4 regions of the uncultured Planococcus sp. genome follow, and region 3 is predicted to be linked to each of the others. Evidence: riboswitches for the same ligand, from Rfam matches in the RefSeq annotation. Region 3 holds a riboswitch; each other region holds the start of a gene.
What was found. Region 3 has a riboswitch for thiamine pyrophosphate ahead of Q0785_RS06990 (YkoF family thiamine/hydroxymethylpyrimidine-binding protein). Riboswitches for the same ligand answer to the same signal wherever they lie in the genome.
Positions count from the first base shown of each region.

Region 1: linked by a shared signal. The riboswitch ahead of tenA (thiaminase II) and the one ahead of Q0785_RS06990 (YkoF family thiamine/hydroxymethylpyrimidine-binding protein) in region 3 are both predicted to bind thiamine pyrophosphate.
Region 2: linked by a shared signal. The riboswitch ahead of tenI (thiazole tautomerase TenI) and the one ahead of Q0785_RS06990 (YkoF family thiamine/hydroxymethylpyrimidine-binding protein) in region 3 are both predicted to bind thiamine pyrophosphate.
Region 4: linked by a shared signal. The riboswitch ahead of thiT (energy-coupled thiamine transporter ThiT) and the one ahead of Q0785_RS06990 (YkoF family thiamine/hydroxymethylpyrimidine-binding protein) in region 3 are both predicted to bind thiamine pyrophosphate.

Region 1 is NZ_CANMXD010000017.1:39,325-46,871, forward strand. It holds gene Q0785_RS19225 (exodeoxyribonuclease III) at 1-102, opposite strand, end outside; gene Q0785_RS19230 (MFS transporter) at 390-1,667, shown strand; gene Q0785_RS19235 (YkuS family protein) at 2,215-3,009, opposite strand; gene thiW (energy coupling factor transporter S component ThiW) at 3,098-3,586, opposite strand; gene thiE (thiamine phosphate synthase) at 3,583-4,236, opposite strand; gene thiD (bifunctional hydroxymethylpyrimidine kinase/phosphomethylpyrimidine kinase) at 4,220-5,065, opposite strand; gene thiM (hydroxyethylthiazole kinase) at 5,062-5,847, opposite strand; gene tenA (thiaminase II) at 5,849-6,532, opposite strand; TPP riboswitch at 6,615-6,718, opposite strand; gene ugpC (sn-glycerol-3-phosphate ABC transporter ATP-binding protein UgpC) at 6,741-7,547, opposite strand, start outside.
Region 2 is NZ_CANMXD010000005.1:170,409-177,955, forward strand. It holds gene Q0785_RS09415 (FAD-dependent oxidoreductase) at 1-139, opposite strand, end outside; gene Q0785_RS09420 (CDP-alcohol phosphatidyltransferase family protein) at 329-910, shown strand; gene Q0785_RS09425 (FAD-dependent oxidoreductase) at 928-2,019, shown strand; gene Q0785_RS09430 (thiazole biosynthesis adenylyltransferase ThiF) at 2,123-3,142, opposite strand; gene Q0785_RS09435 (thiazole synthase) at 3,139-3,906, opposite strand; gene thiS (sulfur carrier protein ThiS) at 3,909-4,112, opposite strand; gene thiO (glycine oxidase ThiO) at 4,126-5,253, opposite strand; gene tenI (thiazole tautomerase TenI) at 5,267-5,893, opposite strand; TPP riboswitch at 6,006-6,106, opposite strand; gene Q0785_RS09455 (hypothetical protein) at 6,253-6,531, opposite strand; gene Q0785_RS09460 (DUF5996 family protein) at 6,737-7,547, opposite strand, start outside.
Region 3 is NZ_CANMXD010000004.1:94,740-102,286, reverse strand. It holds gene Q0785_RS07025 (sporulation protein) at 1-38, shown strand, start outside; gene Q0785_RS07020 (hypothetical protein) at 592-921, shown strand; gene Q0785_RS07015 (hypothetical protein) at 1,065-1,526, opposite strand; gene Q0785_RS07010 (VOC family protein) at 1,752-2,174, opposite strand; gene Q0785_RS07005 (energy-coupling factor transporter transmembrane component T) at 2,222-2,977, opposite strand; gene Q0785_RS07000 (ABC transporter ATP-binding protein) at 2,958-4,388, opposite strand; gene Q0785_RS06995 (ECF transporter S component) at 4,381-4,962, opposite strand; gene Q0785_RS06990 (YkoF family thiamine/hydroxymethylpyrimidine-binding protein) at 4,964-5,554, opposite strand; TPP riboswitch at 5,643-5,748, opposite strand; gene Q0785_RS06985 (VWA domain-containing protein) at 6,391-7,107, shown strand; gene Q0785_RS06980 (MFS transporter) at 7,174-7,547, opposite strand, start outside.
Region 4 is NZ_CANMXD010000014.1:23,003-30,549, reverse strand. It holds gene Q0785_RS18060 (DEAD/DEAH box helicase) at 1-295, shown strand, start outside; gene Q0785_RS18055 (aminopeptidase) at 292-1,521, shown strand; gene Q0785_RS18050 (SGNH/GDSL hydrolase family protein) at 1,534-2,451, shown strand; gene Q0785_RS18045 (hypothetical protein) at 2,561-2,707, opposite strand; gene Q0785_RS18040 (M20/M25/M40 family metallo-hydrolase) at 2,774-3,847, opposite strand; TPP riboswitch at 3,995-4,092, shown strand; gene thiT (energy-coupled thiamine transporter ThiT) at 4,191-4,766, shown strand; gene map (type I methionyl aminopeptidase) at 4,901-5,653, shown strand; gene Q0785_RS18025 (TspO/MBR family protein) at 5,776-6,510, opposite strand; gene Q0785_RS18020 (M3 family oligoendopeptidase) at 6,704-7,547, shown strand, end outside.

The sequences.
Region 1 (7,547 bases), on a different contig from region 3:
CTGCAGGCAAAACACATCAGCATCTGCTGCTGCAAAGAAATCCATGAAGCCTTTTTTCATCACAGCTCGAAGTCCGTTGACATTCCATGAAATTAGTTTCAAAAATAACCCTTCTTTCTTTTCATAAACTAGTTTAATCACTCCCCGACCAGAACACAACAGATGAGCTACGCCCTGCTCCATTAAAGGAACCTTTATTCAGGAAGTCTTATTTGTTTCAGCTTAGAAAGTTGTATATGTTTAAAAATGTAAAATTTCTGTATTTTTTAAAACATTCTGCATCATTTTCAAACGCCTTCTTGTACAATGAAGTTATCTGACAAAGAGAAGCGGATCCTGGATAAATGCATGTCCATTGTTCGCTAAAGCAAGGCAAAGGGGATAGAACAATGAAAAAGTTTTCGAAAGAAGAAAAAAGCTGGGCTTTATACGATTGGGGGAGTTCCGCCTACTCCATCATCATCACGACAGCAGTTTTCCCCATTTATTATAAAGCATCTGCCACTGAAGCCGGTGTCAGTTTATCCGATTCGACGGCTTATCTGGGCTACACGATTGCGATTTTCACATTTATTTTGGCGATGATCGGCCCTATACTGGGAACCATTGCTGATTACCAGGGCATGAAGAAAAAGTTTTTTACCGCCTTTTTCCTGTTGGGCACCATCTCTACCGCCCTACTGGCATTTGTCCCAAGCGAAAACTGGCTATTGATGCTGATCTGTTATGTCTTTGCGGCTCTTGGAGCGACCGGTGCCAACTTATTCTATGACGCATTTATTGTCGATGTCACTACAGAAAAGCGGATGAACAGCGTTTCTGCCTTTGGCTACGGACTTGGCTACATTGGCTCAACCATCCCGTTTATCCTATCGATTGCTATCATCCTGCTGGCTCAAAATGGCGTATTGCCCATTTCTGCCACCGCTGCCAGCCGCATTGCTTTTTTGATTACCGCCGTTTGGTGGGCTTGCTTCTCACTTCCGATGTTCCGCCATGTTAAGCAAATCCATTATATTGAGCGAGAACCTAATCCTGTCCATCAAAGTTTTAAGCGGCTCGGAAAAACAATCAAGGAAATACGCCAGTATCGTGCGCTATTCCTGTTCCTGATTGCTTACTTCTTTTATATCGACGGAGTCGGCACAATCATTTCCCTCTCCACAGCATATGGGACTGATTTAGGGCTTAGCGCTACCAACCTCCTGATTGTCCTGTTTGTCACCCAGGTTGTAGCTGCTCCATTTGCCATCCTTTACGGGCGGTTGGCGAATCGGTTCACCGGCAAGAAAATGCTGTACGTAGGAATCTGCGTATATATCGTGGTCTGTATTTATGCCTTTTTCTTAGAAACCATTACAGACTTCTGGATCCTGGCTATGCTCGTCGCTACTAGCCAAGGTGGAATACAGGCACTCAGCCGTTCTTATTTCGGCAAGCTGGTACCAAAAGAAAATTCCAATGAATTCTTTGGTTTCTACAATATTTTCGGGAAATTCGCGGCAATCACAGGTCCCCTGCTCGTAGCAGTCACCTCACAAGTGACCGGCAATTCAAGCATGGGCGTATTCAGTCTGGTGATCCTATTCGTCTTCGGTCTCATCGTCCTGTCCCGCGTACCCGAACCAAAACCGCACGAGCCAGTAGATAAGGTGGCAGTTGAGTAGGAAAAGCGGAAGCAGCCGTTAAGCCCCGACAAGCGCTGGAAGCCTGACCGGTAATGGCGGTCTTTGCCATTGCTGGTCAGGCTGAAGCGACTCGAGGGGCTGGCTGCTGGAGTCTGGACAAGGAAAAGCGGAAGCAGCCGTTAAGCCCCGACAAGCGCTGGAAGCCTGACTGGTAATGGCGTTCTGTGCCATTGCTGGTCAGGCTGAAGCGACTCGAGGGGCTGGCTGCTGGAGTCTGGACATTGAAAAGCGGAAACGGCCGCTCAGCTCCGAAAGGCATAAGACGATCTGGCGAAGCGGCGTCCTTTGCCGCACAGCCAGAGTGGCTTATGACCCGAGGAGTTGGCCGTTGGAGCTGGACAAAAAGAAAAGCAGAAGCAGCCATCTAGCCCCGACAAGCGGAAACGGCCGCTCAGCTCCGACAGGCACGAGGTGGCTCAAAGTGCTGCAGGAGAGCAATAGAGTTTAGACGATTTGGTTAAGCACCCTAATCAACCCCAAATAAAAAGGTGTCCGCCAATCCATCTGGCGGACACCTTTTTGGGTATTAATTTTTATTTTTATCTTCAGCCTTTACAGTTACGCTTCCGGTGCTGTCTTTTTGGACAGATGCATCGCCAAGTTCAACAACTTCGATGCCGCCTTTTTCTTTATCGGCTTCCTTGTCGGCTTTTTTGATTTCTTTTTCTACTGCTTTTTCGGCTTTTTCATGTTCTTTTTCAGCCTTTTCTTGCTCTTTTGCTTCTTTTTGGACGACTTTTTCTTGTTTCTTCAACTCTTTTTCTTCCTGTTTTTCAACACGTTTTGCTTTAAGCTCATCAGCTTTACCTTTAGCTTTTTCAGTAATGCCGCTCGTCTTATCTTTTAGTTGATTGGCTTTTTCTTTCACTTGATCCATTGCGCCGCCTGAACTTTCATCGTTCTCGTCCTTAGAGCTGGCCGCCTTTTCTTTAACGATTTCCTGAAGTTCCTTACCGCTCTTTGGAGCGAACAATAGGCCAGCTGCTGCACCGATAACTGCACCGGTTGCTGCACCAGCTAAGAAACCGCCGCCTCCGCCGCTTTCTTTACGTTCAGCTTCTGTTGGCTGTGGCGCTTGGATTTTACCGCCGCGCACAAGGCGCTCTTCCACTTCTTCTACGATTTCGTAAAGCGTACGGCCTTTTGCTTCAACCAATGACACGCTCATGTGATAGTCAGCTAAATCTTCCTGATCTCTCACAACGATGACATCATAATCGGTTGAATCCGATTTATCTTCCAGCATCTCTGCTTGGTAACCTTTTTTCTCTAATGCTTCACGTACTGACGTAAATGGATGTTCGACTGCAATTTTCACCATGTTCTGTCCACTCCCTTTTCAAAAGTCTATATTTCACTGTTTCCCCTCAATTGCGAAATTATAAACTTCTTTCTAAAAATTCGATATTCTACTGCCAGATTTTTATTCTGTCCGTATTCATCAAGCGAGCAGCCAGAACAATGCCCAATATAGCACCGCTCAAGCTGGAAATGAAGAATGGGGGAATAAAAAATAATGCCCCAAATTCCGTACCCAGCAAAAGCTTGGCATAAGGTACGGCAACCAGGGAAGCGATTATTCCCGTACCCACTACTTCCCCTAAAGCAGCAATCCAGATTTTTCCGAACCTTGCATACATGAGTCCAGCCAGCAAAGCCCCGATCATTCCTCCAGGAAAAGCCAATAGAGATCCGGTCCCTGTCAAAATTCTGACGACACCCGTCAAAAAAGCGATCACTACCGCCGGACCTGGCCCAAAAAGAACGGCTGCGATAACATTGATGGCATGCTGGATTGGATATGCACGCGCGATTCCAGCAGGAAAATAAACAAAAGCAGAACCAGCCACTCCGATAGCGACGAACATCGCCATCAAGATGAGTTTTCTTGTCTTCATTTCCCTGCACCTTCTTTACAGGAAGCCTGGAAGGCAGCAATTTGTGCTGCAATATTTCCTGCTTCCGCTATAGCGGATATCACGGCAATCCCTGAAACACCGGATTGCCATACGTGTTTGGCATTATCGGGTGTGATTCCGCCGATCCCTACAATCGGCAAGTCAGGAAATTCATTTTTGACGAGTAGAATTTCTTTGACGCCGGCAGGTTTTTTCGCATCCGCCTTGGAGGTCGTCCCGAAGATCGGACCCATTCCGATATAATCCGCTCCGTCCTTCACAGCCGTTTGCGCTTCTTTCAGGGAGTGGACGGAAACGCCCAGAAGTTTTTCCTTGCCGATCATTTTACGGGTCTGTCCGGCAGCCAGATCTTCCTGCCCGATGTGCACCCCATCCGCTCCAATTTGGCATGCCAGTTCGACCAAGTCGTTGATGATGAATGGAACACCATATTCGCCGCATAGTTGTTGGCATTGTTCAGCGAATTCAACCAATGTTGCACCAGTCAAAGCTCCCTTCCCTTTTTCTCTCAACTGAAAATGGGTGATGCCGCCTTTCAATGCCGTCTCCAATACTTCCAACGGATTTCTTTTCCCCGAATTTCGGGATCCCATTATAAAATAGATGGCCGGTTTATCGGAAAACTTCAATGTTTGCCACCCCCCTATTTTTTTCAAGTCTTGCCTTATACGCTGCATGATTGGTTGGTCCATGTCCCGAACCGATATTCAACGGTTCACCGAGGGCAGCTTGGATAAATTGCTTTGCCATGTGGACAGCGTCCTGCAGTTCCTGTCCTCTGGCCAACTGTGCAGTCACTGCCGCTGCAAAGGTACAGCCGGTGCCATGTGTCTGATCAGTCTCAATCCGGGTTGAGCGGTACAGCACGGATTCTCCGTTATTCTGCAACAAGTAATCCTCTGCATATTGGGGATCGCTCCCATGTCCGCCTTTGATGACGACTGCCTCTGCTCCCAGCGACAAAATCTTTTCAGCAGCCTGCTGGCGGCTGAAGGGATCTGTGATTGCGATGCCTGTCAGCGCTTCCGCCTCCGGAATGTTCGGCGTTACCAGCAAAGCCAATGGCAGCAAGTGGACTTTAAGCGCTTCCACCGCCTCCCGCTGCAATAGATCGGCACCGCCCTTCGCAATCATCACCGGGTCTACTATCAGCTTTCCCCACCCATACTCTCGAACGGCCGCAGCAGTTTCTTTAATGATTTCCGGATTGAACAGCATGCCTGTTTTTACAGCCGCAATCTCAAAATCGCTGCCTACTGCCTCTAATTGCGCTTGTACAGCTTGAGACGACATTGGGTAGATGCCCGTAACTCCCGTCGTATTCTGAGCCGTCACGGCAGTTATTACCGATGTACCGTAGACGCCTAGCTCCTGAAATGTTTTCAGGTCAGCCTGGATGCCGGCGCCTCCTCCAGAATCCGATCCGGCTATCGTCAAAGTTTGTGGTATTTTACTCATAGCATTTCCTCCTGTAAATAGACATATTCTTTCACATCACTGTCCGTCAGCCTGGCAAGTTGATTAATGAAAGCGATTTGAAAATCACCTGGAAGAACTGCAGACTTCGCAGCCTCCTGTCCAGCAATCGCATAAAAGCGCAGCACATGGCCGACAGTCTTTAAAGGATCTTCTGGCTGGACTGCCAAGGCTGCAGCCACAATACTGCTGAGCAAGCAGCCTGTTCCCGTAATCGAAGCCATGATCGGATCACCAAAAGGAATTTCCGTTACACTTTTTCCGTCTGTGACAATATCCATTTTTCCAGTGACTGCGACTACCAACCCTAATTCCGGAGCAGTAGAGACGGCAAGCTCCCTGACGTCCAGGAGCCCTTCTCCGGCGTCAACACCTTTTGACTGCCACCGTTTCCCAGCTACAGCTGCAAGCTCTCCTGCGTTGCACCGAAGGACGCTGACGTCAACTGTGTCCAGAATTTCGCGGACCGCCTTCTTCCTGAAATTACTCGCCCCTGCTCCCACAGGATCCAGGACCACAGGTATTCCTATCCGATTGGCCGACTCTCCGGCAATCAACATACTTTTCAATGATTCCGCGTGTAAAGTTCCGATATTCAATGACAGTGCCTGCGACAATGCCGCAAGTTCCGCTGCTTCTTCAGGCGCTTCTCCCATGATCGGAGATGCACCGATCGCCAGCAGCCCATTGGCTTGAAAATTAGAAACGACATGATTGGTGATGCAATGGACAAGCGGATTTTCACTTCTTATCTGCTGAAGCATATTAGACACCTACTTTATCGACGGAATCTACAGACCAGGATTCTTTTCTCCAAGCCTGATCCCAAAAATTCCATTCATAATAGCTGCTCTTCCGGAAACGGTTTTTCAACTCCTGCCGGCGTGCTTCCGGCAGCCCTTCCGCCAGCCTGTCCATACGGGCAATCTGTTCGTTGACCAGTGCCCCAAACTCATCGGATCCATAAGTTGCGATCCACCGGTTGTAGATTGGATGATCGGGTTCCGCATTTTTCAAGCGCTCCCCAATTTCGTAATAAAGCCAATAGCAAGGCAAAATGGAAGCCAGCACATCCGCTAAATCGCCTTCGGATGAGCGGTACATATGCGATACATAGGCGTAAGCGGTCGGAGAAGGTTCAAACACAGCCCACTCTTCTTCAGTGACTTCGAGAATTTCCATGAACGATTCATGCAGCGCCAGTTCAGCACTGCAGGTATGTGCGGAATGGATGGCAAAACGCTGGGTGGTTTCCAGATCTGTGGCTTTGGCTGCGCCAATAGCCTGTACTTTCGCAAAATGAGTCAAATAATAAGCGTCCTGCATTACGTAAAAGCGAAATCTATCAATCGGCAAAGTCCCGTCTTCGATCCCTTTCACAAACGGGTGATCAAAACTTGCTTGCCACAGGTTGTCGCATTCTTTTCTTACTTCTCTACAAAATGTCATTTCTCCATCTCCTTTTTTCCACAAAACAAAAAACGCCGCTTCCCAGTAAAGGGAAGCGGCGTTTGCAGTCGATAATGGAAATAGCAGACGGTCGCCACTTCCCTCCGCTGGTATGATCCAGATCAGGTTCAAAGGGTCCAGGCTTATGCCCGTCTCAGCCGATATCCGGCTCCCCTAGTGGTGTTTTTTATTTGTGTTTTCGAAATCACTATATCATAGTTTCAGAAAATTCTACAGCTTTTATGCGTTTTCCTGTTTCGTCGTCAAAAAAGTGGACATGGCTCATATCAAAAGCAAGCGTCGCCGTATCGCCAGCTTCAATTGTTGTAGAAGCATCAATGCGTGCGATAAATTCCTGATCCGCATATACCGCATACAGGATTGTTTCAGCCCCTGTCAATTCGGAAACTGTAATGGTCGCTTCGAATTCACTCGCTGGGATACCCGACAGATCTTCGTTATTGACATGAATGTGTTCCGGCCGGATGCCTAAAATCACCGCCTTGCCATCATACCCTTCATTTCTCAGCATCGTCATTACAGATGAGGGTATATCAATCACTTTATCCCCCATCAAATAGGTTCCTTCATCAATTCTTCCTTCAAAAAAGTTCATGGCAGGAGAACCGATAAAGCTGCCGACAAACCGATTTTCCGGAAAATCATATACTTCTTTCGGAGAGCCGACCTGTTGGATCAACCCATCCTTCATAACCACGATCCGGCTGGCCATCGTCATGGCTTCCGTCTGGTCATGCGTTACATAAATAGTAGTGGTTTTCAGCCGTCTATGCAGTTTGGCGATCTCCGCGCGCATTTGGACCCGCAGTTTGGCATCCAGGTTGGACAGCGGCTCGTCCATCAGGAAGACTTTGGCGTCACGAACTATGGCGCGGCCAAGAGCTACACGCTGGCGCTGCCCGCCAGACAGCGCTTTCGGTTTTCTGTCCAAAAAATCTTCCAGGCCAAGAATCGCCGCAGCTTCATCAACACGACGCTTGATTTCCGCCTTTTT
Region 2 (7,547 bases), on a different contig from region 3:
ATCCTGACCAGGTACATTCTCCGCCCGGCAGATTTTTGTCGATCAACACGACTTTTTTTGAGAATCCTGCTCCTGTAAATGCTGCTGTAAGTCCAGCAGCGCCGGCTCCTATTATTGCAATATCAACCTTTTTTACCATCTTTACCATTTCCTTTCTTTTCCTGAATTACAACCATCTTATCAAAAGGCATAAAAAACTTACTCCTAATCAGACTCGGATAAGTGAAATTTCTTTAAAAACCTAATTTCGCTTCCGAGTGGGAATACGGGTTTCAAACGGACTCCTATTATATACTGAAAATATCTTGAAAATGAAAAGGTGAACTTGATGCTCGATACTCATGCACGAAAACATGTTCAACCGGTTGTAGAAAAAACGGCTGATGTTTTGCTGAAAAAAGGCTTTACAGCTGATGGCGTGACAAAAATCGCTTTTGCCATCGGGATGTCATCAGGTGTTTTCATCTACCTGGACCAACCTTTATGGGCCGTCTTTGTTCTTTGGTTCTCCGGATATCTTGATGTCGTCGATGGCACCATGGCGCGAAAAACCAAACCATCTTCATGGGGGACTTTGTTGGATATCAGCTTTGACCGCCTGGTGGAGATCAGTGTCATCATCGGGTTAGCTTTCCGATTCCCTGATTCGATGTGGGCATTGCTGCTGTTAAGTGTCTCCATCATCGTCGCAATGACCGTGTTCCTGACGGTGGGTGCGTTATCTGATAAGCCAGGCATGAAATCCTTCTACTACCAGGCAGGACTTGCTGAAAGAACAGAAGGCTTTATACTCTTTACCCTAATGATTATTTTTTCAACATACTTAACAGCAATCACGCTGATTTTTTTCGCTGTACAGATTGTGACGATTTTACAGCGCTTGGCTGAAGCCAAAAGGATTCTGAAGTAGACGGGGAGTGGAATGGGATGAAGACACTTGTACTGGTCGGAGGCGGACATGCGCATCTGCATTGTCTTGAACAAACAAAACATGAATTGCCGGAAGACTGGCAAGTGGTGCTGATTTCTCCTTCTTCCTATCAGTATTATTCAGGGATGTTTTCCGGATATACGGAAGGCGTTTACACGCTCGAAGATATCCGGATCAATCTGAAACGCCTTTGTGACAAGATCGGGGCACTATTTGTCGAGGATCTGATCCACACCATCGATCCGGAAAAGAAAGAATTGAAGGGCACAGAGGGCGACGTTTATCACTATGATGCCGTATCATTTGATATCGGCTCACAAACTGCTATTCCAGAGACGCTGCAAGAACAGGTCTCTTCCATCAAACCCAATTATCGCTTTCCAGAGCAGTTGGCGCAGCTGAGGGATTCTGCTTACCCGGTGATTGTCGGCGGAGGCGCTTCGGGAGTGGAATTGGCGTTTTCCATTCTGTCATGGAGAAAAAAGCAAAACTTGCCTGCCAGTGTGGCGCTGTTCAGTTCGACTTCGCTCCTTTCCGGTCAAGGGCTGACAGCCTCAAAAAAAATTGAATTCATTGCACAGCAGAAATCTTTGCCTTTTTTTACAGAGGTCCTGGTTCAAGCCGTTGATGATTTCAGTGTCATCACAAGTGAAGGACGGTCGTATCCGCAATCAGGTGTGCTTTGGCTGACGGGACCAAAAAGTTCGGATTTGTTCCGTCTTTCCGGATTGCCGACAGATGACGACGGATTTCTGCTGGTCAACGACACTTTGCAAAGCGTCGAGCATCCAAACATATTCGGAGCTGGGGATTGCATCACGATCGACCGTTATCCGTCACTTGCCAAAAATGGCGTCTATGCGGTCCGTCAAGGTCCAATCCTTTGGAAGAACCTGAAAAACAGCCTTTCTTCAGAAAGGCTGTTGCCGTTCACTCCACAAAAACGATTCGTTTCCATCTTGTCTACCGGTGGAGGCGAGGCTTTCCTTTCTTACGGAAAGCAGGTTCTTCACGGCAAGATCCCCTGGAAAATCAAGCAGCATATCGACGGAAAATTCATGAAGCACTATAAGGACCTTTATGAATAAAAAAGCTGCCCTCAAGCAGCTTTTTTACATGACAACATTGATTCAGCGATTTTGTTGAATTTGATGATATATATAGAGATTCAACATCATACTGGAATTCCATTTATCCTAAATAGCGATGGTACAAAGTTTTAGCTTCTATAATGTTCTTCGTTCCATGTACCAGGACACGGCCATCTTTAAAAACGACAAGCCGGTGCTGTGCTGTCGAAAAAGACAGTAAATAGGGATTGCGGGACACATTCACCCCCAGTTCTGATAAAATACCCTCCAAATTTTCTAAATCCCTGTCCATCTGTTGGGATGGGCGGATCTGAACTGTGTCCCTGCCACATAATATGGCGGTTTTTGTCTGGTTTTCAAATGAAAGATACGGATAGGATCGATTCAAACCGCAGGATGGACAATCTTCTTTTTTCACTTTATCGACGGTAATGGATGAATATTGATTTTTCCAAAGGTCGAACGATACGAGTTTGTTGCTCAACTGAAGTGAATCTTCGACCAGAATCTTTAATGCTTCTGAAATCTGTAAAGACAGAACCATTTGAACAGCGGGATTGATGATTCCTACGGTATCACATGTTATCCCTCCCATCGGCACTTCCTCGAGAAGGCAACTCAGACAGGGTGTTTTCCCCGGGAGAATGGCATAACTGATTCCGTAACTTCCTACACAGGCACTGTAGATCCATGGAATTCGATGCTTCTGAGAAATATCGTTCACAATCATCCGTATATCAAAATTATCGCTAGCATCAATGATCAAATCAATTCCCTCTACCAGCTGTTCCATTTCTTCGACAGAGACATCCATAATAAGTGAACGGACTTCTACTTCCGAATTGATCAGTGATAAGCGTGCTTTAGCAGCCACTGCCTTAGGGGTACGCTGTTCCGCATCCGCTTCAGTGTAAAGCTGCTGGCGTTGAAGGTTGCTCCACTCTACATAATCACGGTCCACTATAGTCAGTTTCCCTATACCTGCACGTACAAGCATTTCCGCACTGCCTGTTCCTAAAGCCCCGGCACCCACCACTAAAACATGCTTGTTCTCCATTTTCCGTTGCCCTTCTCTGCCTATCGGTGCAAAAAGCTCCTGTCGTGAATAGCGTCCATTCAACTGAAACTCATTCCTTCAACTGGACTGCTGGCGGTGGCATATCGTTTTTTGGGAATTCGTCCAGCTTCAAATCCCAATCTTCCTGCTTCAATCGAAAGTTTCATCGCTTCGGCCATTTTCACCGGATCTTTTGCCCCAGATACCGCAGTATTCAACAAGACCCCAGCCGCCCCCAATTCCATTGCAATGGCAGCATCAGAAGGCGTCCCGATTCCAGCATCCACAATAACAGGGACCTGGCACTGTTCAATTATGAAAGAAAGGTTCAACGGATTGATGATTCCTTGACCAGAACCGATCGGAGACGCTCCGGGCATGATCGCATGGCACCCTAATTCCTCGAGACGCCTTGCGAGGAGTACGTCATCTGATGTATACGGCAAAACGGTAAACCCTTCTTTCACTAGCTCTTCCGACGCCTTTAATGTTTCAACCGGGTCCGGCAGCAAGGTTTTTTGGCACCCTATCACTTCCACTTTAACCATGTCACAAAGACCCGATGCCTTTGCTAATTTTGCAATCCGAACCGCTTCTTCAGCCGTCTTGGCTCCAGCTGTATTCGGAAGCAAAGTATATTTTTCAATATCCAGATTTTCAAGGAAGTTAGGTTGTCCTGCTTCAAAAATATTCATCCGCCGAACTGAAAACGTCAAAATCTCTGTACCTGAAATATCCACGGCTTTTCTTTGTATATCAAAATCAGGATACTTGCCTGTGCCCAATAATAGTCTTGATGAAAATTCGTAATCACCTATTCTTAACATGTTCATCCTCCTCCAACAAAATGTACTAATTCGATTTTATCTCCGAGAGAAATTCGGGTTTCTGCATGCCTCGCTTTTCCCACTATTTCAGCATTCAATTCAACGATGATCACTTTCTGATTCAATTCAAAATGCTGCAGCAGCTCAGTCACCGTTTCCACTGTACTTGGAACTACTACATGTACCCCGTTAACCGTCAACTTCATTTCCACCACTTCCTTATCGTGTTTTTTTACTGATCAATCGTTCGATACGAAAAGAGGAGATATCAAGAGAAGGCTTTTTCCCTTCAATCAAATCAGCCATCACTTCTCCCGTAATCGGCGACAGCAAAATTCCATTTCTATAATGGCCAGTCGCGATAAATAAGCCGTCGTAGTCAGGATGTTCACCCATATAAGGCAAACCATCCGCAGTTTGTGGACGAATTCCAGCCCATGCCCCTTCCCATTCTGCTTCTTCTATAGAAGGCACCAGCTTCTTTGCATTTTCCAGCAATAACGAAATGCCTTTTACAGTAGTTTGTTGATTGAATGTATTCGGTATGACGGTTGCGCCTACAATAATTCTTCCACCTTTCTTCGGAACCAGGTAGCAGCCGGAAGAAAAGATGGTGCTGGATAGTAGAGGAACTTCTGTCCGCACAGAAAAACATTCCCCCTTTACGGGATGGGTGATAAGCGGTAACCCCATTTCCATCAGCAAGCTTTCGCTCCACGCACCCCCCGTCACCACGATATTGTCGCTCATAAAGTCTCCTTCAGTTGTAGCGACTCCTATGATTTTCCCCTTAGTGGAATGAAATGAATGAACTTCTACATCTTCTTTAATGACGGAGCCAAGAGCCTCAGCTGACTTTAAAAATCCTAACGCCAGCTGAGGGGCGGCAACTTGGCCATCCCGTTCCAGGTACAGGGCTCCCATCACCTCGTTAGCCAATGCCGGTTCCCTTCTTCTTGCTTCATCGCCTGTGAATAATTCGGCCACTTCGTTATTCTGTCTATGGACCTCCAGTATCCTACGGTGTTCCTGCTGCTCTCTATCGGTTAAGGCAAGCTTCATCATTCCCTTATTGACAAGTTCAATATCAATTCCACTCGTCATTTTCAGTTCATCGGTTAAGCCGTTAAACATCGCCCTGCTGGTTTTTGCTAATTGAAAAAGCGGTCCCTCTCCTTCCAATTCCGCTTGCGCACCAAGCATCCCAGCTGCAGCACCAGATGCTTGACCAGCAAGGCTGTCTTTTTCCAACAGCAAAACTTCCATTCCTCTTTTCGCCAAACTATAGGCCACCGAACCGCCGATGACTCCACCCCCAACTACAATGGCTTCATATGTTCTGTTCATAGAAATCCTCTCCTCATGGCTCCAGATAAAAACTTTCTTTCGCTAAACAGGAACGATAAGATCTTGCAGCCAGCAAAGGATCTTTCGCTTCGAAAATTCCCGACATTACAGCGATCCCTTTCGCTCCTGACCCGATAACATCCCCAGTATTTCCGGGCGTTATGCCACCGATTGCAATGACTGGAATAGAAACTGATTCAGAAACATTTTTCAATAGTTCTAAGCCTTTCGGTATCAGTCCAGTTTTTGATGAGGTCGAATAAATATGACCACATACTACATAATCAGCCCCCTTTTTTTCGGCAAATCGAGCTTCTTCAATCGCATGCACTGAACACCCAATCGTTAAATTTGTGAAATTTCTTTTCACGCAATCTACCGGCAACGAGTGATAAGCCAATTGAACACCTTTTACATTGGAGGCAACGGCAATATCCACTCGGTCGTTTATGATTATTTTTGATAAAGGTACATTTTCATTCACCAACAACTTCACTAATTCCACTACTTCCCTTGCTGTTTTGCTCTTTTCACGTAGATGGATAAAATCAACTTCATGATGAATCCGGCTGATGATTTCTGCCAGTTGTTGGGGGGGTTGCTTATCAGTTGAGATAATATGCAGCTCGCCATCTCTCATAAATTCCCTCCTTCTATCGACTTTCGGAAAGTTAAAACAAATGAGTTCAATAACAAAATAAAAAAACCACTCCAGCGATGGAGTGGTTTTGGGTATATCTTCAGAAAAAATGGACATACATTAACCACTTCCCTACGCTAGTTTCAACTAGATCAGGTTCAAAGGGTCCGGATTTCTCCATCTCAGTCTCATAAGACTCCCCTAGTGTTTTTATATTCAGTTATTTTGAAAGTGCTAAAATCTAAAGTAAGCTTAACATCAACATCGCCATTAATCCAGTTTATCTTGCATTCAATCTTCTAAATATTCAGCGATAAAAAAAGAACTGAATATATCTATATCACACTTTCTATCTCTATCTATTTAGTCCTGACAGGCGTTGAAGCAAGTTTTTTATACCCGCACAACAACAACAACATACAAGCGACGGTTGCAGCTGAAAAAGTACCAAAATAGATGATAGGGGAAACAGCGTATCCGAAAGCTGCAGTACTTTGCAGATTTTCTGCATTTTCCCAGGCTTTTGGAATATTGGGTCTGTAGGTGATGGTTTTTACATAGCCCACGGAAAATACTGCCGCAAAGTAAAGAAGATGGACAATTACGGCCCCAAGCAAAGCCAGCCAAATAGTTTTCATTCCCAACTTCCTTTCTTTTATTCCATAATTTAGTATATCAACTACTTTAAGCCATGTACATAAAAAACCGCGAATTTTCAGCTTTCAAATTTGCAGACAGTAAAATAGCCCTGTTTTTTAAACAAGACCATTTCGTCATACTCCTCTTAAGAAATGAACCTTTATCCTTCTTTATGTTAAACGACGATTAACTAAAGCAAAGACCTCATGTTCGTTGGTTTCTGTCAGTGCCATTGGATTTATCGGCACTGTTTTGCTTATTCATTTTCAACGGAATAAAATAATGGGCAATGCCTTCCCACTGGAGTTCATTGGATAAAATATCGAAACTGGAACGGAAGAAATCTTGTATAGCATTACTGGGATCCTCAAAACTGACTGCACTCTCCAAATCAAGGAAGTATTCGCTCAGTTTTTTATCGTAATATGCCGATTCGGGTTTCAGGTTGGGATGATTTAAATCTTTATAGATGAATGGATAGGGCAATACAAAAAATGTTGGGACATTGACTTTGTCGTCTCCCAACCAAAATCCATATTCGATCATCTGTTCATCAAAAGCCGCCTTTTCAATGATTTTGTCTTCCGGAAATGGTTCCATTTTATCTTTGATAATCAATAAAGACACATCAAAGGTGCCCCAAAACAATTGCGGTTTCATTTTCCGGCATCTGAGCGGACCTGCAAATCTCAATTGTTCTCGCAACGCGAAATGGAATAGCTGCAATCCCCTCATCGCATCCTTGTGATTAAATGTCAGAGGACTACTGTCTTCATTCAGGTTCTTTTTATAGGCCATTTCCTGCGGTTTTGGATTAATAAGGACATCAATGCCACCAGCATTAAGAGCTTCCATTATTTCTTCAAAATAATCCTTTATGGATTTGGAGGATTTCAATTCCAAAGATTGAACGTTGCCATCCACATTGAAAAGGATTTGGCTGTTCCTGATATCCAGATCGAGTTGAAAAACAGCTTTCTTATGGAACAATAAACCGGTTGAAAAGCCATCAGGA
Region 3 (7,547 bases):
ACGAAGATGAAATCACATATGGAACACTGGAGAGCTGAATTTCAGCTCTCTTTTTTTGCATTTTTACGCCATAGACATTTAGATACAAGGGGCGGTTGGGTTTCGAATAGAGGGAGTAGAAAGGTCGTCTTAATGATATTGATAATCATTATCAGTTATGTTAAGCTAATTAAGTACAACAGCTTAGAAATTTAGTGCAAAAAGAAGGATCCTCACAGAACGTCGAAATTATGTCGGGTTGCTGGAATAGGAATGACCAACTGGTTCAACTACAGGAACAGGCCGTGACCCTGTAAATGTGGTTGAGACTAGTTGAGGAATAGCACCAAGCTTGTTGGCGTGATCGCTTTCGCTCTTGAGTCGGAATAATTTACAGTGATTCCGCTTGGCTCTGAAATCATCAGTTAGCAACTAGTTAAAAGGAGGCTTCGGTGCAATCATTGTTCGCAGGTGCTCTGCTCAGCATCTATGGAACAGTAATTGGTGCCAGAAAGCCTTTATTTATTTGTCTCATTTTACTTTTGGGACTACAGCTGGCAAGTTCTCTGCAAAATCGAATATCCAAATCACCGATAATAGGAGCGGAGGCAGATGAAGAAAACAATACGCTTGCTGTTCTTTTGCCTGCTTCTCTCTAATGGAATCCAAACTGGCGTGTCCGGTGATTCCCGCGAAAATGAAGGTGAGGCGGACCTTGTCTTCGCACCGGCTCTCCTATTTGAAGCAGTGCCGGCAATTCAAACCATTAGAATCGATACAAAGCTGGCTGGAATGTCCTCAGACCAAAGGAAACGCGCAGTGGTGAAAGCGGACTTCGACGAAGATGCAGGACAGGTCGACTGGAAAACAGCCATTATTGTACTAGGTGTCGCTTTTCTGGTTTACTGGATCAACAGAAGCAAGCGGCACGATATCGATTAGCCTAGACACTGATTTCCAGTCTCTGACCGTCTAACCAGAATGAAATACATAAAAAAACCATTGTACAAGCGTGCGCTTAAAAGGCATGCTTGGGCAATGGTTTTATTGTTGAGGTGAAATAACGGATTTATTTATATATGGTGTCATAGAGGGATGTCGTATATCATTTTGGCGCCAAGAGCTTTAATTTCGATTGTGGGAGATGCTTTTTTCAGGCTGGCCATTTGTTCGGTCGCTGCTTTTTGGGCATCTTCGAAGTTTTGGTGGTTCTCAATTTTTTCGGCAGGTTGAAATTCAAAAGGAGCGGAAGGGGAACTTTTGATAAATAATAATATTATGTAAACTTCTTGAATAGAAGCTTCCATAAATGAATTCGGTTCAATCAACAATTCGTTGTCTGGGAAATAACTGATTTTGTCTTCACAGAAGATTGCGATTTTCTTCAAGATCCAGCTATTCGATTGAGTGGAGGGGACGATGGATTCGAAATGTGCCAATACGGTTTCCAGATGTTGTTCAAACAATAGAAACGAATGCGGATGACAAGGTGTGAAAACAAAGTAGATTCGGCTGTCCTGTTCGTCGAGCAACTGAAATCCATTCACAGCAATTCCTCCCCCGTTCATATTAAATATGTAACTGCTTTCATTATAATCGATAGAAGCGTTGGGAACAAATGGTGTTATCGTTTGTACATGTAAAATACTACATAAGGCTAAACGAGAAAATTCAAAACAAGTAACAAGAACTGAAGACCGGCTAAATAAAAAAAGAAAGGAACCTTAATAAAGGTTTCTTTCTTCATAATTGAACAGTCTTGGCCTTTGAACTCAATCAAGCTTTTCCATATGCGGATTCCAGACAATTTCCCATAAATGGCCGTCAGGATCTTGAAAATAGCCAGAATAGCCACCCCAGAATGTTTCATGGCCAGAAACTGTGATGACTGCTCCACTGTTATGGGCTAGCTCTAGAACATTGTCAACTTCCTGTTTGCTCCCGACATTGTGTCCAATAGTCATATTGGTGGGGCTTGAGGGAGAGAGTTGTAGTTTAGCGTCATGCGCAATATCTTGGCGCTTCCAGAGGGCCAGCTGCAATCCCGGTTGCAATTTGAAAAAGGCGACGGCTCCGTGCTCGAATTCAGTGCCAATGATTCCATCAGAAGAAAAACCCAGCCCGTCGCGATAAAATGCCAAGGAAGTTTCCAAATCCTCGACGCCGAGCGTCAATACGGTGATACGTGCTTCCACTTCCATCACTCCCAGTAAGATTTTGTGTAGTCCATCTTACCATATTTTCAGCTTAACCAGCTGCCGCCAATACAGCTGATGAGCAGGATGATAAGAAACACACCTGACATCAGGAAATCAATGCGGCCGATCCGGACTGGCCGGTAATACGCGCTTCTCGGTTCTCCGGTAAAGCCGCGCGCTTCCATGGCGAATGCCGACCGTTCCGCTTTCCGGACAGCGCCCGCCAGCATAGGGATCAATACGCGGCGCATCTCCAGCAAACGCTGCCAGCTACGCTTTTTCAGTTCTGCACCACGCAGCCTTTGCGCTTGCTGAATCTGTGTGAATTCATCTTTCATGACCGGCAGGAACTGGTAGCCCACCATGACACCATAGGCTAATTTCGGCGACAATTTGAGCTGCTGCATGAGGCTCAAGATGAATTTTACAGGATCGGTGGTGAAGGCGAACAGGAGGGATAGTGTAGAAAACGCCATCACTCGGAAAGAGAGAGACAGGGCGCGCGCCCATTGTTCGTCTGTCACATCGATTCCGGCAAATGACCAGATAACGGTTCCGCCGGTGTCTGCACCAAAAACGACGGTGGTCCATAAATACCCGAAAGCGCCGATGGAAAACGGCAGCATGAACAGGAGCCAAAGTTTCCAGTTGATGCGGCTCATCGTGAGCTGCAGCAGGATGATACCTGCCCAGAACAACAAGGGCGTCCATGGATTGAAAAAGAACGCGATGGCCAGCATCGACAGAGTGATCAGCACGAACTTGACGGACGGATTCATTTCATGCAAAAGATTCTGCAAGGCGGGCCACTCCTTTCGGCGCCAATAAATGATGCGAAGCCAGCAGCTCTTTGTCATGCCAGACATCTCTTGCATCGAACTTGCCGGTCATTTGCCCGTCTTTGATGAGCAGGACCGAATCGGCGAGGCTTGCCGCAAATTCCATGTCATGCGTGACAATCAAAAAAGTCGTACCTTCTTTGGAACGCTGGTCGATCAAGTCGAAAAGCTCGAGGAGTGCGGCGGTATCCTGCCCCGAAGTCGGTTCATCCATGAGCAGCACCGGCCGTTTATCGGCGAGCATGGCGGCTATCGCGACACGCCGTTTTTGGCCGTGGCTGACGGCGAAAGGATGTGCCTTTTTTATTTCCTCCAGCCGCAGATTGACCATCAATTCATGGAGCTGGTCGTGGGTGGAAGCACCAGAATATGCCACTTCCTGGTCGACACGCTGCGTCAGGAACAGATATTCCGGAGACTGCGGTACGTAGCCGGTACCGTCGGATTCGATTCTTCCAGTCGTCTTTTTATAGATGCCGCACAGTGACTTCACGAGAGTCGACTTGCCGCTGCCATTCTGTCCGGCGATGACCACGACTTCGCCTCGGCGGGCGGAAAACGTTGATGGAGAGAGCAGTTGCTTATTCTTGATCGTTACTGAGAGTTCTGCAGCATGTAACGCAGTTTCCGGTTGGACTGCGGGTTGCCGTACAGGAAACAGAACCGACGGCTGTGTTGTGAATTTCTGATCGGCGACGATATTTCCATCACCGCCCATTTGGATTTCACGTCCGAAAAACGAACCCCAGCTGTCCAGCCGGTGTTCGACTGCAACGATAGTCAAATTGGCTTGTTGCTGCAGCTGTTGGAGCCACTGGACGAATTGTTTGGCGGTATACGGATCTAGGTGAGACAATGGCTCATCAAGCAATAGAACCTCGGGATCCATGATCAGCGCACAAGCAGTAGCGACGCGCTGTTTCATCCCTCCGGACAAGGATTGGATAACAGTATGCCGCAGGTGTGTCAATTGGGTCAGCTCCAAAACTGCTTCGATGCGCGGGTCCATTTCATCAAACGGCGTCTGGAGGTTTTCTAATGTAAACGCCAGTTCTTCTTCAACGGTCGGCATGCAGAACTGTGAATCCGGATCCTGGAAAACAGTTGCCACGCGGTGATTGATTTCCCCAGGGACATAATCAACTGCAGGCTTCCCGAACAATAAAGCCTCTCCATCTACCACGCCGTCGCAGTTCTCCGGATACAAACGATTCAGCAAATACAGCAAGGTACTTTTTCCGCAGCCGCTTGGGCCGGTTAAGACCAGCCGCTCGCCCCGGTGGACCGAAAAGGAAATGCCGGTTAAGGTTTTCGCTTCATCTTCCGGAAAGCGAAACGATAGCTCATTTAACGAGAAGATTTCATCAGGCATTCACATCACCTTTTTTCGCACGCGCAATTGCATAGCCACGCAGGGAACCGGTCGTAAGCAAAGCATCTCCGATATACTTGCCGCCGATTCCTGCGATGATGGCGCCGCTAAGGACTCGGATGGTGAACATCAACGCTACAAAAGAAGGATCGAGTGCTGCATAGCCCGAGATGAAATAACCATAGATGAAGCTGAAGACGGCTGAACCGATGCCGGCAAGCATCAGCACCAGGATGTTGAAATGCTTATAGCCGGTCAATGCGAACGCGGCTTCAGCGCCGAGCCCTTGGATGACGCCGGAAAGAATCAGGCGAGGGCCCATGGCATTGCCGATCAATACTTCGATTGCAGCGGCCATCGTTTCGGACATAAAGGCAGCGCCCGGTTTGCGGATGATGTACATGCAGATGATCGACACGATGAACCAGATGCCGAACATCCATTCATAGGCGAGCGGGCCGATGACTGCAGCCCAAATGTTGGCTGCATGGACAAACAGCAAGTAGACGATGCCGAAAACGACCGCAAACAGGGACATCAACACCACTTCTTTTAATTTCCACGATTTCAGCATCTTACGCACCTCCGTGGGACGGGCTGTTGATGCTCATTGATACGGTCATCACCAAGTGGCGGTGATCTTCGGAACGCGCATTGGTGAATGCTTCTTCGTAAAAAGAAAAAACCTTATGGATATCGCCATGGATGCCGCTGGCGTAATGCATCGAGTCGTTGAAGACGCCCAGTTTTTTGGCGCGGTCCACTTCCCGGTAGATGACTGCCATGTAATCCGGATTGTTCATCGGGTACAGCGCAAACTGGGAAGAGACGTATTGCTTCGTGTCGTCGGTGTTCAACAGCACATCGTCTTTTTCCAAATAGACGTCCCCGGATGAATCGCCGGGGCAGCCGATCGAGAAGGTGCCGGACAATGCGACATGCTCTCCGGTTTTTGCAGTATGCAACGCCAGTGCTTTCGCGACGTTGAAGACGTGATTCTGTTTGCCGCGTATGACGGTTGAGACGTCATCGGTGTGCATCCAGACGTTCGACGTGTCCGTTTCGTTCAAGGCTCCTTTGATGACTTTGATGAAATCGCCGGTCATCGGATGAAGCGAAAAGCGAAATCCGACAATCGGGCTGGTCCCGCATTGCAATGGTTCCATATCAACATTCCTCCTAAAAATTTGCACAAAAAAGGCCGCATCCGCGAAGATGCAGCCATAATCTACAAATAATCAAAAGGAATTATTTCAGAAATGCGCCGCACTTCCTCACGCAGGTATTATCCTGATCGAGTCTTAAGGGATCGAAGCTTGCGCTTGCATCTCAGCCATAATGGGCACCCCTAGTGCAGTAAACGGTATGCGGTTTTTGTGTTCGGGTTGTTCCCGATGGGTTTAGTGTAGAGGAAGTGGTGGGGGATGTAAAGAGGGAGTTTGGAAAGATATGAGAAGTGGCAGTATGGCTTAGTGTACTGGAATCGCTTCGAGCGCTTTGGGCATGAACTAGGCGAGCTGTGGATATTCCGCAAACCAGCTCCTGGAAACCCGGTGCTCCTGCATCGCTGCGCTAGCTTCGTCGCAAAGATACGATCCGAATTCCTTTCGGCCGTATCTTTCCTACGGGCTTGCGGGAGTCTCCACTAGTTTGCTCCATATCCTTCAATGGTATATGTATATATGTGCTTCTGCACATCATTAAAAATTATTATTCAAAATGACTCAAAGTGCATTTTTCTCTCACTAAGTCGTGTAAGGCACGAAACAGTTGAGACCCATAAAAATTTCCACCTGGAACAATTTCTTCAGATCTTGGCTTATTAAACTGTGTAGAAGATAATCTCTTAGAAATTGATAATGTTGAGTCGTAATCTAATTTACTTTACTGATTAACATACTGATTAGAAATTAATATTTACATTTAATCATTTCCAATATTTACTTTTTATTTTTAAAATCTTCGATATACTGAAGTCATTATGACTTGAGGAGGCCATTTGATGAGTACGATTTCCCTGAAAAAGAAAACGGCCAGCATCGTGCTGGAGAAAAAGAAGTTAACAGGTGTTGTGGCGAAAGTCGGTATTGTGTTGGATATTACCGGATCGATGCGGAAGCTGTATCGTGACGGTGTCGTGCAGGAAGTTGTCGAGAGGGTACTGGCGGTAGCGAGCCAGTTTGATGATGATGGGGAATTGGATGTCTGGGTGTACGATAACGAATTTTCCCGATTGCCGGCAGCGACGGAAGAGATTTTCATGGGCTATGTGGAGAAAAACATCCTGTCCAATGATGAGGTCCATAAATATGGTCGGAACGACGAACCGAAAGTGATGAAAGACGTCATCGAGAAGTATACGAAAGAAGAGCCGAGCGATGTGCCGGTTTTTCTGGTTTTCATCAATGACGGCGGCTGTAAAGCCGGTATCAAGAAATTCATTGTGGAATCGTCCACTCAGCCGATCTTTTGGCAATTCATCGGCATCGGCGATTCGAACTTCGATGTCTTGAGAAAGTTGGATACGATGGAAGGCCGCTTCGTGGACAACGCGAATTTTTTCCATGTCCTTGATATCGATCAAGTGACGGATGAAGAGCTGTACAATCAAATGCTGAACGAATTTCCCGAGTGGCTGAAAGAAGCGAAAGAAAAAGGCATTTTGCGTAAAAAGAAAAAATCGCCTTTGGATTTTATGTTCCCGAATCGGAAAAAATGATGATGGAAGCATAAAAAAACCCCCGATGAAATCAATTGATTTCATCGGGGGTTTTAGCTGGCTGCGTTAATTTTGCTCATAACCGGCATTGAGTTTCCGATTGTCAGCCTTTTGCCCATTGCGGTCAATTGCCGGGCGCGTTAGTGAAAAGACGGCACAGGCAAGAGCAATCAGTACGATGACAGCACCAACCCAAGCGGTGCTTGATACCGAACCGGTTTGGGTCAAGGTGACTCCGCCGATGGCAGAACCTAAGGCGATGCCGATCTGCAGGGCGGAGTTATTGAAGCTTTGCTGAATGTCCGACGTGGCCGGGTCGGTTTCGATCAAATAGCTTTGCTGAGGCGGAGCCAGGCTCCAGCTCAGTGCTGCCCAAATGACCATCACCGGAAGGAATACAATCAGCGAGAACGTTGTCAGCGGAAGCAGGAATAATACAG
Region 4 (7,547 bases), on a different contig from region 3:
CGCCATATTGATAGCGACAGAAGTGGCAGCACGCGGACTGGATATCGACTTAGTGACGCATGTAATCCATGTGGATGTTCCGCAAACGGTTGAGCAGTACCTGCATCGTTCAGGAAGAACCGGAAGAGCAGGAGCGGATGGTGAAGTGTTGACCTTGCTGGCCTATTCCGATGAACGGCATTATAAGAAATTCACTAAGGAATTGCCGTCTAAACCTGTCCAAAAAGTGATCCATGGCGGGAAACTGATTGAAGGTTCCAGTAAAACCATCGCTGCAAAGGGGAATAAACGATGAATTTTCAGCAGAAGCTCGAACAATATGCCGATTTGACGGTCCATGTAGGCTTAAATGTTCAAAAAGGACAGTTTATTGTTATCAATACGACAATTGATACACTTGAATTCACACGAATTGTTGTTAAAAAAGCTTACGAAGCAGGCGCTAAGCGGGTGCAGGTCAATTATGAGGATCCCGTGTTGACGCGGACACATTTTGAACTGGCACCTGATGAAGCTTTTGCGGAATATCCTGAATGGTCCGTCGTCCAGCGCGATGAAGTGATCAATACAGGCGGTTCTTTCTTGTGGATTGATGCAGAAGATCCGGATCTTTTGACGGGAATTCCCGCGAAACGTCTGGCTGATTCGCAAAAATCTGCTGGGAAAGCATTAGAGCGTTATCGACAGGCGGTCGGAACAGACAAAGTGGCTTGGTCGATCGTCGCGATGCCGTCACCAAAATGGGCGCAAAAAGTATTTCCTGACCTACCGGCTGAAAAACAAGTGGATGCCTTATGGCAGGCCATCTTCAAAACGGTTCGCATCGGTGAAGGCGATGCCGTGGAAGCTTGGAAAAACCACATTGCTTTGTTGGAACAGCGCGCTTCCCAGTTGAATGATAAACGATACGTGAAACTGCAATACAGCGCACCTGGTACAGAGCTGACAATCGAACTTCCCGACAAACATATCTGGATGTCAGGCGCTTCAAAAACGCCTCAAGGCAATCCGTTCATCGCCAATATGCCGACAGAGGAAGTTTATACGGTTCCTTTGAAGCATGGAGTGGATGGAACGGTCCGCAATACAAAGCCCCTTGTTTACCAGGGCAATGTCATCGACGGTTTCACACTGACTTTTGAAAAAGGCAAAATTGTTTCTGCCAAAGCGGAAGTAGGGCAAGAACTTCTTGACGAAATGATCAATGCTGATGAAGGTGCGGCTTATTTGGGAGAAGTGGCATTGGTGCCGTACCATTCACCGATTTCCGATTCGAACATCCTGTTCTACAATACTTTGTTTGATGAAAATGCTTCAAACCATTTAGCGATCGGCGATTCTTATCCGACCTGTTATGAAGGGGCACGTGATTTGGAGCGCAATCAATTGGCAGCCATTGGCTTGAATACGTCCATTGTCCATGAAGATTTCATGATCGGCAGTGACGGAATGGATATTGATGGCATCACTGCAGATGGTTCAAAAGAGCCTATCTTCCGAAATGGAAACTGGGCATTCTAAGAGGTGAGTGAAATGAAAAAGTTTTGGATTGCGGCCATGGCCGGACTTTTCCTGTTCAGCGGATCGGCTAATGCGCAGGCAGAGATTAAACTACCAGCAGCTTATGTAGCCATCGGTGATTCGTTGGCAGCTGGGCAGACACCCGAACGCCAAATAGATACGGGCTATGCAGATTTGATTGCCCAAGAGCTGTCACGAAACCAACCTGTCGCATTCTATTCAAAAAACCTGGCATTTCCCGGTTTTACAACGGCTGATGTGTTAGACAGCATCCAAACCGATGAGGCGAAGGAAGTGCTGGCATCGGCCAATCTTATTACCGTATCGGCAGGTGCGAATGATCTGCTGCGTCTGGTACAGAATGATCCTGTACAGGGATCGCTGACGTTCCAGCAGGTGCAGGCGGATTTTGCACTCAATGATGCACGCAAGAACATGGAGCTGATTTTGGCTGAGCTTATGGAGCAATCTCCGGACGCAGCGGTTTATGTAATGGGTTATTATTTTGCCTATCCGCATGTACGTGACAGTCAAAAGAACGGAACGGCCAAACAGCTTGACCGTCTCAATCAAATTCTCCAGGAGTCTGCTGAAAAGGCAGGAGCCGTTTTTGTTTCGGTGGACAAGCCATTTGGTGAAAATGCCGTAGATAAAGTTCCGAATCCAGCCGATGTCCATCCGAATGCAGTCGGCTACCAGGCGATGGCAAATGCGTTCTTCGATGAATACCAGGCAGCTTGGACAGTCGAAGACTTGGAATTGCCACCGCCGAATCCATTGTCTTTCGAGCAGATAATGGAAGCACAGGATCAAGAAGAGCAAGATGGCCAAGACCAAGAGGCTAGTGATTCGGAAGAAACAGCACAGCGCCCTTCCAATCACAGCCCAACCGGTTACTTTGCATTGCGCGAAGCGATGCCTTATATCTAGAAAAGCGGAAGCATCCGGTAAGGCTGAAGCGACTCGAGGGGCTGACTTCCGATTCTCTATAAAACTAAAAAAACGTTCCGGCATATTTTATGCCGGAACGTTTTTTGGTTTAGCGTTTTTTATCACGCGATGTAGATTGTTTGGAAGCTGGTTGTCCAGCTTTTCCTTGTTTTCTTTTATTTAATACTTTACGGATGATCGGGTAAGCGATGGGACCGTATTTTATCGCAGATTTCACTAGTCTTCCAATTGCCATTTAAATCTCTCCATTCATGGGGTTAGTTATTGTTATTTTCCCGAATTTTGCAGAATGCAAACCTATTTAAGCAGATTGGGCATGAGCCAAGAGGATATCCTTGTACGCATGGACGCTTGAAATCGTTACGTATTCAGCATTACCATGCCAATCATCGCCGCTTGGACCGAATTCTATCGCCCCTTCACCGCCGGTCACCGCTGCATAATAACGCGTATCTGCAGCTCCATGCTGACCGAATAAAACAGGTTCCTGATCCGTAGTATCCAGAATCGCCTTTTGCAGGCTTTGGATATAGGGGTTTTCTTTTGTTGTTGTCAGGGCTGGGGTAGATCCTGATGCTCTATAGTCCATATCGAGATCCAAGGTTTCAGCCAAGTCTGCCAATTGGCGAACGATCTCGTCTTTGTCTTGTCCGGGCATAAAGCGGATATCATAAGACATTTCGCACGTTTCAGGAACCACATTGTAACGGTCTCCTGCTTTGATGATCGGCAAATTGACGGAAGGCTGCTCGTAATATTCCGTTGATTCTTTTCTGAAAGGAAGCTCAGAGATTGCCATGTGGAATTTCATCGCAGATTCAATGGCGTTGATGCCTTCCCAAGGACGGCTCCCGTGGGCCGGTTTGCCTTTGAACGTCATATCCATCCGCAGGATACCTTTGGATTGCAGGCCAACTTTCAATCCCGTAGGTTCACCGCAAATGACGAAGTCACCATGGAAGCCTTGTTCGACCAGCCACTTGGAAGTGTTTCGGCCGCCAATCTCTTCGTCAGTTACAATATGCAGCTGCACCGTGCGCTCTAGGCCGGAACTGTCCAGCTCGATAAAGGCCTGCATCATCGCGGCAACTCCGGCTTTCATGTCAGCGGCGCCGCGGCCATAGATGCGGTCCTGCTCTTCGACTGGGACAAACTGTTCTTTATGGCCAGGAACGACGTCGACGTGGCCATTCCAAACGATGGTCTCGGTGCCTTGCCCTTTAGCGGCAGTCAGCATCAGATAACCATTATTGTCATGGACAGTAACGGTTTCTCCTTTGGATTTCAGCCAATCTGCACAAAAAAGAAGAGCTTCATTGGCTCCATCTTTAGTATCGCTTTGAATTTTAATCAGTTCCTTCAACAATTCAATCATATTTTCGGCAAGCCCAGAATCCCGGCTGCCTTCACCACCTTTCAACTATCTTCATCATGTATTTCTTTACCCTATCAGGCCATCTTAAAACAGTCTTGCACAAAATGAAACCCTTGTGTACAATACAGGTGAATGCTAAATATCTGTATACACCACAAGGGGAGCTTTTGCTGAGAGTGAACATTTGTTCTTACCCTTTGAACCTGTAAGTTAACACTTGCGCAGGGATGTGGATGGAAACCGGCCCTTACAACGGCGACAGGCTCTGTCCTGACGCCGTTTTTAATATGGTTTTATTCACGGCCCTTCTGGTGATGTGCATAACACATTAAAGGAGGAAGTCATGAGAAATAAAAAAGTATTGTTAATGATGGAGATTGCCATTTTCGCAGCTCTTGGATTTGTGTTGGATTTCGTTTCTTTCCGGATGCCACAAGGCGGTTCAGTCAGCCTGGTGATGATTCCAATCGTATTGATCGCTTTCAGAAGAGGCGTCGGTGCGGGAGTACTGACTGGATTTCTGGTCGGTCTGCTGCAGATTGTCTCAGGGTTTATCTCTGTGGCGCCCTTGTCTTTCGGATTCGTCGTCATGCAGGTCATATTGGATTATCTTCTCGCCTATGGAGTGGTGGGGCTGGCGGGTGTCATGCGTGGGAAGTATCTGCAGCATGCACATGCCAAGCAGACAGGGAAGATGCTGACGGCTGTAGTTGCCGGTGTATTGCTTGCTTCTGCGCTGCGCTACCTCGTCCATGTCATTACCGGCATCCTGTTCTTCGGCATGTTTGCTGAAGGCAATGTGGTCATCTACTCGGTGGTCTATAATGCAACGTATATGATCCCGGTATTTTTGCTTGCCGCCTTTGTCTGTGCTGCGCTTTTTGCAGCAGCTCCGAGGCTGGTGGATGCTGAAGCTTGAAGTATGGAAGGCTGTCTTCGGGCAGCCTTCTTTTTTATGACGATTTTCCTGGATTTGTTGAAACGGGTCAGGAGCCTCTGATTTAATTTTGTGGTATAATTCTTGAATAGAAAAGCTTGAAAGAAGGGTCATTGATGATAGCAACTAATGAAAAAGATATTGAAATGTTGAAAAAAGCCGGCCAAATGGTGGCTGAAATTCGTGAAGCGATGAAGGCAGCTACTAAAGCTGGAGTCACCACGAAGGAAATTGACGAATTGGGCGGCAAATTGTTCGAAGAGCTTGGCGGTGTTTCCGGACCTAAATCAGAATATGATTTTCCTGGATTCACCTGCATCAGTGTCAATGAAGAAGTGGCACACGGCATTCCGGGTGATCGTGTGATCCAAGACGGCGATATCGTCAATATCGACGTTTCTGGCTCATACGAAGGTTTCTTCTCCGATACCGGCATTTCCTTTGTTGTAGGGGAAGGGCATGCGGACAAGGAAAAAATCTGTGAAGCTGCAGCTTCTGCATTTGATCGCGCGATGACAAAAGTCAAAGCCGGTGCAAAGCTTAACCAAATCGGCAAAGCGGTGGAACGTGAAGCGAAAGAGCAGGGCTTGTTCGTCATCAAGAATTTGACCGGCCATGGCATCGGTAAATCGCTGCATGAAGCTCCACAGCACATCCTGAATTATTACGATGCGTGGGAGACGACCATCCTGAAAGAAGGCATGGTGCTGGCTGTAGAGCCGTTTATCTCGCAAAAGGCCGAGCACATTGTGGAATCAGGCGATGGCTGGACATTCATCACACCGGATCAGTCATTGGTGGCGCAAATCGAGCATACCGTGCTCGTTACAAAAGGTGAGCCGATCCTGCTGACCAAACTGGATAAATAAGAATTGTATAAAAAATCAAGGGATCCGGAGCAAATGCCGGATCCCTTTTGCTTTTTGCTTTATTATCGAAGTCTGGAAAGAAAAAACTGTGGACACCCTTTAGAATCGGGTTGCCCACAGTTTTACTGAACTGCCGGGGCAGTTCTTTTTTTAATTAGCAGAATACCGGTCAAAATGACGCCGCTCAGGAAAAGGGCAGCCGTTGTCACCAGCATTTCATCTGTCCCATGCTTTACGGCAATTCCGATGAACGCCCAAATGAAGACCAAAGCAAAGGGGATGTCCGCATGATGGAAACGGATGTGCAAAGCAAGTGCCGTGGCGACCGTCAGCATAATCACCGTCCATAGCTGGTCACTGAGTCCCCAACCGCTCCAATTATAATAAGTCAGGACAAAACTGATATTGGCGATGGTTGCGACACTGATCCAACCCATATTGACTGAAATCGGCAGCCGTTCAGTAATCTTTCTTTCTGAATTGCTGTATTGCAGATAAAGGGCGATCAATGCCACAAGGTAGCCGAGCATTGCAATGATTGACCAGGCGAAGAATTCATAATGCCACAAAAGCAGCCAGGTGATATTGAAAATGCAGCTTAAGATGAAAAATAAAGCAATCTTGGATGAGGGAGTTTCTCCCTTTCTTAACCGCACCCAGAAAGCGATGATCCAAACAGCCAATAAAATATAGATGATGGACCAAATTGAAAATACGTAACCGGCTGGCGTAAACAAAACCAGAAGCCGATTAGATATTTCTCCGGTGGTCTGATCATTCAGCGGCAAGGTGTTTGCTAAAGTATTCATAACAATTACAGCGATGAAAGCAATTGTCATAAGCAAAATACGAATCATGCGAAATCCCTCCTTCTTTTCAGTATACCTGTCGCTGTTTCAATCAACAATTATCCTTTTCCAAAAAATTCCCTAAAAATGGCGATTAGGTGAAGTGCAGGGTGCCTATGTGGAATATTGTTCCGGTTCAGGAAGGAAAAATGATATACTTATAAGTGTTTTTAGAAAATTAAGTTTACCAGGGGGCCATATCATGACAGTTAACTATCCGGAAGTATGGGATTTGGATACGCTATTTCCAGGGGGCAGCGAATCAAAGGAATTGCGGCTGCATATGAACGAAGCGGTAACGAAGCTTTCTGGATTTGAAGAGTTTGTCCAGAAGTTCGAAGTGCCGGCTGCAAAAGAGGATGCTCCAAAAGTGGCTGAGGTGCTTGAACAAATGAGTCATGTGATGCGGCATTTAAGCCAGTCTGGTGCATTCATCGGCTGTCTGATGGCCCAGAACACTCAGGATAAAAAAGCTGGTGTTTTGGAAAGCGAAGCTTCTTCACTCTCTGCACGTTTCCAAAACTCTTTTCAGAAAATCCAGCAGGATCTATCGAAGACTGAAGAGGGAGTTTGGGCAGAGCTGCTGAACGAAGAGGCTTTGCGCGAATTTACATTTGTCTTGAATGAATGGCGTGAAGAAGCAAAGATGCTGCTTTCTGAAAAAGAGGAAAACCTGATCACTGCGTTAAGCATCGATGGTTATCATAGCTGGAGCCAATTGTACGATATGCTGGTGGGAGAAATCAGCGTGACGGTCACTGTGGACGGCGAGTCGAAAGTGCTGTCGGTTGGACAAGCGAATAACTTAAGCTCCCATAAAGATGCTGCAGTACGTAAGGAATCCTATGAAAAGTTGGAAGAGGCATGGGCAGATAAAGAAGAGTTCTTTGCGAAAACCTTGAACTCTATAGCTGGATTCCGTCTGGAAACCTATAAAAAACGCGGTTGGGATAGCCCGCTGCAGGAACCGCTGCATATCAACCGGATGAAGCAGGAAACATTGGACGCCATGTGGGGGGCAATCAGCAAAAATAAGCAGCCTTTCG